2 linked regions of the Breoghania sp. L-A4 genome follow. The main gene of each other region encodes a partner of the protein of the gene in region 2 in a complex. Links are inferred from orthologs where the notes say so. Each region holds a gene or a part of one and is shown on either strand. Other genes may lie near its edges.

What was found. The genes of interacting proteins can lie anywhere in the genome.
Region 1: the proteins of trxB (region 2) and trxA are in contact, whole or in part, in a crystal structure (PDB 1F6M), measured with the Escherichia coli proteins. The link is inferred for Breoghania sp. L-A4 from one-to-one orthologs.

The regions. Positions count from the first base shown.
Region 1 is NZ_CP031841.1:434,945-438,852, forward strand. What follows is about bases 722-3,515. They hold trxA (thioredoxin TrxA), read right to left. Parts: upstream 2,382-3,515; coding sequence 2,061-2,381; downstream 722-2,060. Other genes in these bases: D1F64_RS02085 (trimeric intracellular cation channel family protein), read right to left, coding at 722-1,076; grpE (nucleotide exchange factor GrpE), read right to left, coding at 1,149-1,784; D1F64_RS24185 (PD-(D/E)XK nuclease family protein), read right to left, coding at 2,566-3,087. Outside these bases: D1F64_RS02080 (hypothetical protein), read left to right, coding at 1-434; more of D1F64_RS02085, read right to left, coding at 471-721. UniProt on the Escherichia coli protein: Participates in various redox reactions through the reversible oxidation of its active center dithiol to a disulfide and catalyzes dithiol-disulfide exchange reactions.
Region 2 is NZ_CP031841.1:4,622,758-4,626,864, reverse strand. Bases 357-3,349 are described here. They hold trxB (thioredoxin-disulfide reductase), read right to left. Parts: upstream 2,340-3,349; coding sequence 1,374-2,339; downstream 357-1,373. Other genes in these bases: D1F64_RS21135 (mitochondrial fission ELM1 family protein), read right to left, coding at 2,397-3,344; D1F64_RS21145 (LysR family transcriptional regulator), read right to left, coding at 404-1,300. Also shown: protein-methionine-sulfoxide reductase catalytic subunit MsrP, read left to right, coding at 1-19; D1F64_RS21130 (Lrp/AsnC family transcriptional regulator), read left to right, coding at 3,501-3,968; D1F64_RS21125 (cold-shock protein), read right to left, coding at 4,064-4,107.

The DNA.
Region 1 (3,908 bases), 4.2 Mb from region 2 along the record:
AGCTTTCCAATGCCTATGAACGCGAAACCCAGGCGCAGAACAAGCGTATCGAGACCGAGCAGGCGCGCGCCACCGCGAACGAACAGCCGCGTCTCGTGGAAGCGCAGATTGCTGTGAAGGTCGCCGGTCAGCGTGAGGCGGAGCGCGCGGCGCTTGGCCGTGCCGAGCGCCAGTTCCTGGAAGAGCTCGCCCGCGGTCAGCTGGCCCAGGCCGAAGTCCTCGGCAAGGACCGGGTCGCGCTGCTGCAGGCGCTCGAAAAGCTGCTCGCGTCGCTGGAACGCAAGCCCGAACTGGTGGCTCTTGTCGGCAAGCTGGTGCCCAACACCGTCGTTAGCGGGGGCAGCGACAGCGGCTTGGCGGGTGCGGCGGCGATCTTCGGCAATGCGCTCAAGGGCGTGCAGGGTGGTTCAACCACTCCTGAGACCCGCCAATAGCCAGACCGCGCGCGGGCGCGTCTTGGCTGAATGGGGTCAACTGCCGGGCGCGCGATAGCCCGGCAGCGACCAGCCCCACTGGATCGAGCCGCCGCGCAGGACAAAGGCCGCCAGCGCTCCAACGACCGCCGCCGACCATGGCGGGGCTTCGGCCGCCACGAGTCCGACGAAGCACGACGCGCCGACGAACGCGGCGGTCAGATAGAGCTCGGACTTGATGATGGCGCTTGGCTGTCCGGCGATCGTGTCGCGAATGACACCGCCGAAACTCGCCGTCGCCACCCCCATGAACACCGCCACGACCGGCTGGCCGGTCAGCGCCATGGTCTTCGCGGCGCCCATCACGCTGTAACACGCCAGCCCCACCGCGTCGGCCCAGCGCAACGGCTTGCCCCAGGCCTCGCCCAGATGAGCGAGATACCAGGTGGCCACACCAATTCCGAGGCAGACGATCAGGTAGGTCTGGTCGGCAACCCAGAACACCGGGGCGCCCAGCAGCAGGTCGCGCAACGTGCCGCCGCCGATGCCGGTGAATGTCGCGAACAGGATGAAGGCGAGGATGTCGAGCTTCAGCCGCGAGGCCGCGATGCCGCCGGAAATCGCGAAGACGGCAACGCCGACAAAATCCAGAATCTGCAGCATGCTCCACCCCCGCATAAAAAAGGCGCCGGATTGCGCCGGCGCCCTGTCATATCATGCCCGTGAGCGCGATGCTCAGGCGGTCTTGTCGACTGTCTGTCCGGGATCACCGGAGACCGGACGGGGTGCCGGCTTCGGCGCGCCCTTGGCGACGCCGACCATGGCCGGGCGCAGCACCCGCTCGCCGATCACGTAGCCGGTCTGTACAACCTGCACCACGGTGCCATTGGGCACGTCGGCGTTGGGCACTTCGAACATCGCCTGATGGAAGTTCGGGTCGAATTTCTCGCCTTCCGGATTGATAGGCCGCACGCCATGCTTCTCGAGCTGGTTGAGCATCTCGCGCTCGGTCATGCCGATGCCGTCGATCAGCGCCTTCAGCCCTTCGTCGGCGGATTCGCGGGTCTCGGCCGGCAGCGCCTCCAGCGCGCGGGACAGATTGTCGCTCACCGTCAGCATGTCGCGGGCGAAGCTCGCCACCGCGTATTGCTTGGCGTCGCGGACCTCGCGCTCGGTACGCCGGCGCAGGTTTTCCATTTCCGCCAGCGTGCGCAGGGTCTGATCCTTGAGGTCGGCGTTTTCGCGCACGAGCGCTTCCACCGCTTCCTCGACACTGATCCCGCCTGCGCCGGAGTCGTCCGCTGAAGGCGTCTCGGCCTGTTCAGTGTCCGGCTCGTATCCGGCTTCCATCTTGTCGGTCTCGTCCGTCATCGTGATCCCGTGAACGTCAGATTGATCGAAAATCGTCTGCGGCGCCTGCGCCGCGCCTGCTTGTGCATGGACCCGTCGTCCAGAGCCCTGCACGCAACGGCAACACCGCGGGCGCGCCTGCCACGACGCGCATTTGAGGCTTTTTGGTCCGAAAATCAAGACCGGGACACCCCTGCGCGGCATGTCGAACGCCAACTGGTCGCAAGGGAGATCCGAAAAAACGACAAGACCCCGGCCGCGTGCGGCCAGGGTCTGAACGTCGAAGGCCGGTGATCGTCAGATCGAGGCGTTGACCCAATCGAGCAGCTTGCCCTTCGGGGCCGCGCCCACCTGTGTTGCCGCCGGCTGGCCGTCCTTGAACAGAATCAGTGTCGGAATCGAGCGCACGCCGAACTTGATGGCGGTCGCCTGATTCTCGTCGATGTTGAGCTTGACGACCTTCACCTTGCCTTCCATCTCGTTGGAAATCTCTTCCAGCGCGGGGGCGATCATCTTGCACGGGCCGCACCATTCGGCCCAGAAATCGACCACGACGGGCTCGGAGGACTTCAGCACATCGGCATCGAAAGACGCGTCGCTGACTGTAACGGTCGTCATGTTGAACCTCTCAACGGTTTCGGGTTGATGCCCGGAATATCAGTGTCTCTGAACCGGCGCCGGGAGTCCGCGCCATCAGTTGATGCAGAACGTAGGAACGCAACTGCCCACCGTCAAGCAACTGTATCCTCGTCACCGGCGATTGCGGAGGCAAGGGATTCCAGCCGCGCGGCGGGAACCTCCATCAGGCATGGGTCGCCGTCCACAATAGCACCGCGCGCACCGGCTTGTCGGGATAAAGGTCGCGCAACAGCCGCCGGTAGACAGCGAGCTGGGCGATATACTCGGCTGGCACGGCGTCCAGCGCCTGCGGCGGGCGCGCATTCGTCTTGTAGTCGACGATGAGCACGGCCTCCTCGCTCACGACGAGCCGGTCGATCTGGCCCGACACCGCGAAGGTCGTCCCATGCGCACCTTGCAGGGAGCCCACGATGGGCACCTCGGCGCGCGCGCGGTTCGAGAACAGCGCCCCGAACCGCGGATCGTCGAGAACCCCGAAAACCTCGGAGACCAACTGCTCGCGCCGCTCCGCGAAGGCGCCGTCCAGCGCCGCGTCGAGATAACGCGCCGCCGCGGCCCGGCGTTCGTCCACAGCGACATCGGGCAGGGTCTGCAGCAGCCGGTGCACCAGCCGCCCGCGCACCAGGCCCCACTGGTCGGGCTGCAGCGCCGCATCCAGCGCGTGGCGCGGTTCCGGCTCCTCCATCCCGTCCGCATCCGCCAGCAAATCGCGCGCGCGCGAGGGCGCGAGCCTGCGGGGGCCTCGACCGCGGGCACGGCGGCGCGCGCCCAATCCGGCAGAACGGTGTCGGGCGCGGCCGTGCGGGCCTCGCTCCCGGAGGCCGCGGCGGCATGCATCGAGGCCCCGGGCCGCTGCCAGTGCAGGGCGCGGAGTTCGCCCTCCGCGTCGCGGATCTCGCGGGCGCCCGGTCGGAGGCCGCGCTCCACCAGCGCGTGCCAGCAGTCGTCGGACGCGCCGCGCGCCGGCCGCCAGCCGCAGACCACCAGCCGGTCGCGCGCCCGGGTCATCGCCACATACAGAAGCCGGCGGTATTCCTCGCCCGCCCGGGCGTGAACCGCCTGAAGCGCGTCGTGATGCCACTGGGTGCGCTCCGCCTTGACCGGCAGCCAGACGAGCGCGGGGGCGGAGAGCGGATTGTCGTCCAGCGCGCGGGGCAACACCGCAGGGTCGTGGCTTGAGTGCACGGGTTTGGCGCCGGTATCGACGAGAAACACCACCGGCGCCTCCAGCCCCTTGGCGCCGTGCACCGTCATGATGCGCACCGCGCCCGCCGCCGCGTCCATCTCGCGCTTCACCTGGGTGGGCGCGGCGGTCAGCCAGGCGAGGAAGCCTTCCAGTCCCGGAACGCCGGTGCTCTCGTAGGCCAGCGTCAGCGACAGGAATTCGTCCAGCACGTCGTCGACTTCCAGCCCCAGCCGTTCGCGCATCCGCCGCCGCCCGCCGTCGGGGCCGAGCACGCGGGCGAAGAACTCGTAGGGCGGCACGAAGTCGGCGCGCGCGCGCCA
Region 2 (4,107 bases):
CGAAAAGCTCTTCATGTGACCGCGGCCGGATGATCGCCGCCCGGGTGTGGCGTGGCAATCGGCATGCCGCAATCGCATGGCTGCGACATTCTGTCAGGCCGTCAGATTGCCAAGGCGCAGATTAAAATCTGGGCGCGCTTAATTTTTCATCAAATAGTGGGATTGGACAAAAAAGAAGCCGGACTCCAGAGGAGCCCGGCAGTTCTGACCGCAATTGCTTGCGGTGCAATACCTTCCAGAGGGAACAGCTGGTTGCCTCGTCGTTTGCCGGGAGGAGATTGCAAACGATTTGACGATCAGCTGGCGCTTATATGCGCAAACGGTGCCCGCCAGACAAGCAGTTCGGACGCAATGCTGGTATGCGATTTTCGCATATGTGAAGGGAGCTGCTGAAACCGCAGCGTCAGAAGGTCCAGCGCTCGGCGTTCGACAGCAAAAAGTCCCGGAACGCGGTGATGCGCGCGGTGTTGCGCAGTTCCGCCGGGTAGACGAAGTAGGTGTCGAAACTGGGCGCCTGGGCCTCGGGAATCAGCTGCACCAGGCCAGAATCGGCCTCGATCAGATAGTCCGGCAGGATGCCGATGCCAATGCCGCGTTGAATGGCGCGTTTGATCGCGACCACATTGTTGACGCGCAGCGCGGTTCGCCGCCGCTGTCCTTCCGGCATGCCGGCGGTTTCCAGCCAGTTCATTTCGCGCAGATAGGCGGGGGCGGGCTCGCCGAACATGACGATGCGGTGGTTGTGGCTGTCGAGATCGTCGACGGTCGCGGGGCTGCCGAAGCGCTGCAGGTAGGCGGGCGAGGCATAGAGATGAAAGTGCACCGTGAACAGCTTGCGCTGGATCAGGTCGGGCTGCACCGGCTGGCGCAGGCGAATGGCGACATCGGCCTCGCGCATGGTGAGGTCCAGCTCGTCGTCGTTGAGGATGATCTGCAACTCGACATCCGGATACAGCTCGACAAATTCGTTCAGCCGTGACGTCAGCCAGGTGGAGCCCAGACCGACGGTCGTGGTGACCCGCAGCAGGCCGGAGGGCTTTTCCTTGCTGTCCGTCAGCCGGGCCTGCACGGCTTCGAGCTTGCGCAGCACGTCCTGCGCCGTGCGGTAGAGCAATTCGCCCTGTTCGGTCAGCAGCAGGCCTCTGGCGTGCCGGTAGAACAGCGAGACGCCGATCTCCTGTTCGAGCGCGGAGACCTGCCGGCTGACGGCGGACTGGCTCATGTGCAGCGTATCGCCGGCATGCGTGAAGCTGCCGGCCTGGGCGGCCGCATGAAAGATGCGCAGTTTATCCCAATCCATCACCGGTCCCCGGTTGGTCGGCGCGCCAGCGCAAGGAGATGGCCGGCACGCGCGGCAGCAATATGAGAGCCGGTTACTCGGCTGCTTCCTCGGAGACGGTTTCCAGCGCCGTCACGTATTTTTCCGCTTCCAAAGCCGCCATGCAGCCCATGCCGGCGGCCGTGACGGCCTGGCGATAGACTTCATCGGTCACATCACCGGCGGCGAAGACGCCCGGGATCGAGGTGCGCGTGGAATCGCCCTCGGTCCAGATGTAGCCCGACGGCTTCAGCTTGACCTGGTCCTTGAACAGTTCGACCGCCGGCGCGTGGCCGATGGCGATAAAGATGCCCTCGGCGTCCACGTCGGTGGTGGCGCCGGTCTTGACGTTCTTCAGCCGCGCGCCGGTGACGCCCATCGGCTGGCCGCCGCCGAGCACTTCCTCAAGCGCGCTGTCCCAGATCACGTTGATCTTCGGATTGGCGAATAGACGGTTCTGCAGGATCTTCTCGGACCGCAACTCGCCGCGGCGGTGCACCAGTGTGACGCTCTCCGCCAGATTGGCGAGATAGAGCGCTTCCTCGACGGCCGTGTTGCCGCCGCCGATCACGATGACCTTCTTGCCGCGGTAAAAGAACCCGTCGCAGGTGGCGCACGCTGAGACACCGAGGCCCTTGAACTTTTCTTCGGTATCGATGCCGAGCCACTTGGCCTGGGCGCCCGTGGCGATCACCAGCGCATCGGCGGTGTAGACGTCGCCGCTGTCGCCGATGAGCCGGACCGGCTTGGCGGTCACGTCGGCCTCCACGATGGTGTCGTAGATGATCTTCGTGCCGACGTTCTCGGCCTGCTTTTGCATCTGCTCCATCAGCCACGGACCCTGAATGGGATCGGCGAAGCCGGGATAGTTTTCCACATCGGTGGTGATCGTCAGCTGCCCGCCCGGCTGGATGCCGCACACCAGCGTCGGTTCCAGCATGGCGCGCGCGCCATAGATTGCCGCGGTGTAGCCCGCGGGGCCCGATCCGATGATGAGAAGCTTGCTGTGATACGTGGTCATGGCGTCTTGCCCGGGCTTGTCGCTGCCCGCGCATGCGGCCAACGGGGTCTGTAACGGTTACGCGTGCGCATCCGCCTTGCGGCGATAACGCTCGAGGATCGCGGCTGCGATCGTGCAGGTGGAATCTAGTGGCTCGTACCTATAGGTTTCAAGGCGTCCGGCAAAGGGGCGTGTGATCCCCAACTCTGACATTTTTTTGAGAAAATGCCGAATTTTCGCATGGCCGCCGCTTGGCTCGAACACCAGCACGGGTTTTCCGGTGACCGCGGCCTCGCCGACCATGTTGGTCGAATCCGCCGTCACCACCACGGCATCCGCGTGAGCGAGAAAATCGGCAAGCGGATTGCCGCCGGTTCCATCCCACAGCACGTGGTCGCCGGAGGCGGCGATCTCGCGCAGGACGCGGGCGAGTGACTCGGGCGTGCGCCGCGATGTGGTGATCATCAGGTGGGCGCCCGACGCGGCAAGGCTTTGCAGCTTGGCGGAGAGACTTTCGATGTCCCGGGGTGTGAAGGTGTGGTGCCGGCTGTCGCCGCCGACCAGAACCGCGACGCGCGGCGCGGGCAGGGCCGCAATGTCCGCCGGCGTCGCCGCGCGGCACTCTTCCAGTATCTGGGCGGAGAAGCGGTGCGGCGGTGTCGGTGTCGCCAGGACGTTGGGACCGCGCAAAGCATCATGCTCGGGAACCCAGATGAAGTCTGCGGCGCCGGCGCCTGTGCGCGGGTCTTTCAGAAATACCGTGAAGCAGGCGCCCCGGGAGGCGCGGCGCAGGGCGCGCAGGTAGGGTACGGCGCGGCGGCCCGAGGCGATGGCGACGTCGGGCCAGGGTGGGGCAAGCGGGCTACCAACGCGCGATGGCGCGTCGCGGGGGTCTATGGGGCCCCAGGGCATCAGCAGCGCGAACAGAGGGCGCGGTGCCACGCGCCGGATCGTGTAGGGCACGGCGAGCGCCTCGGCGACGCCGATGCATTGCGCCTCGTCGCCGGGTTTTCCGTCGCTCAGCACCCAAACGCTCCGGGGGGTGGCGAGTCTCGTCAAGCCGCGCGCCTTTCGTGATCTTTTCGAATCATGCGTGGAATTGTTATAGTCTTGCAAATTCACGCAAAGAATCATAACGAAGCCTCTGATGAATTGTGCACCTGCGAATACGAGGAGACCAGCGTGAAGGCGCGTCTTGATGCTATCGACTGGAAGATCCTGAAGGAACTTCAGGACAACGGGCGCATCACCAACGTGGAGCTGGCGCGGCGCGTCGGCATTTCCGCGCCGCCGTGCCTGCGCCGGGTGCGCGCGCTCGAGGAAGCCGGGATCATTCACGGCTACCGCACGCTGGTTGACGAGAAGCAGCTCGGCTACGACCTGACGGCGTTTGCCATGGTCGGCCTGCACAGCCAGGCGGAGAGCGATCTGCTGGCCTTCCAGGAAACCGTCGAGACCTGGCCGCTGGTGCGCGAGGCGCACATGTTGTCGGGCGAGGTGGATTTCCTGCTCAAGTGCGTGGCGCCGGACCTGCAGGCGTTCCAGACGTTCGTGATCCGGGATCTCACCGCCGCGCCGAACGTCGACAGTGTGCGCACCGCGCTGACCATCCGCCGCACCAAGGACGTGCCGCTGGTGCCGATCGACTGAGCCGGCTTGCGGGCGCGCTTCCGGACGTCCGCCTCAGAATGCAAAAAAGCCTCCCCGGGCGACCGGGGAGGCTTTTCATTCACGACAGGCGTGAATTAATCGATCGCGCGGAGCGAGCCAGCGGAGGTACGGCCGTCAC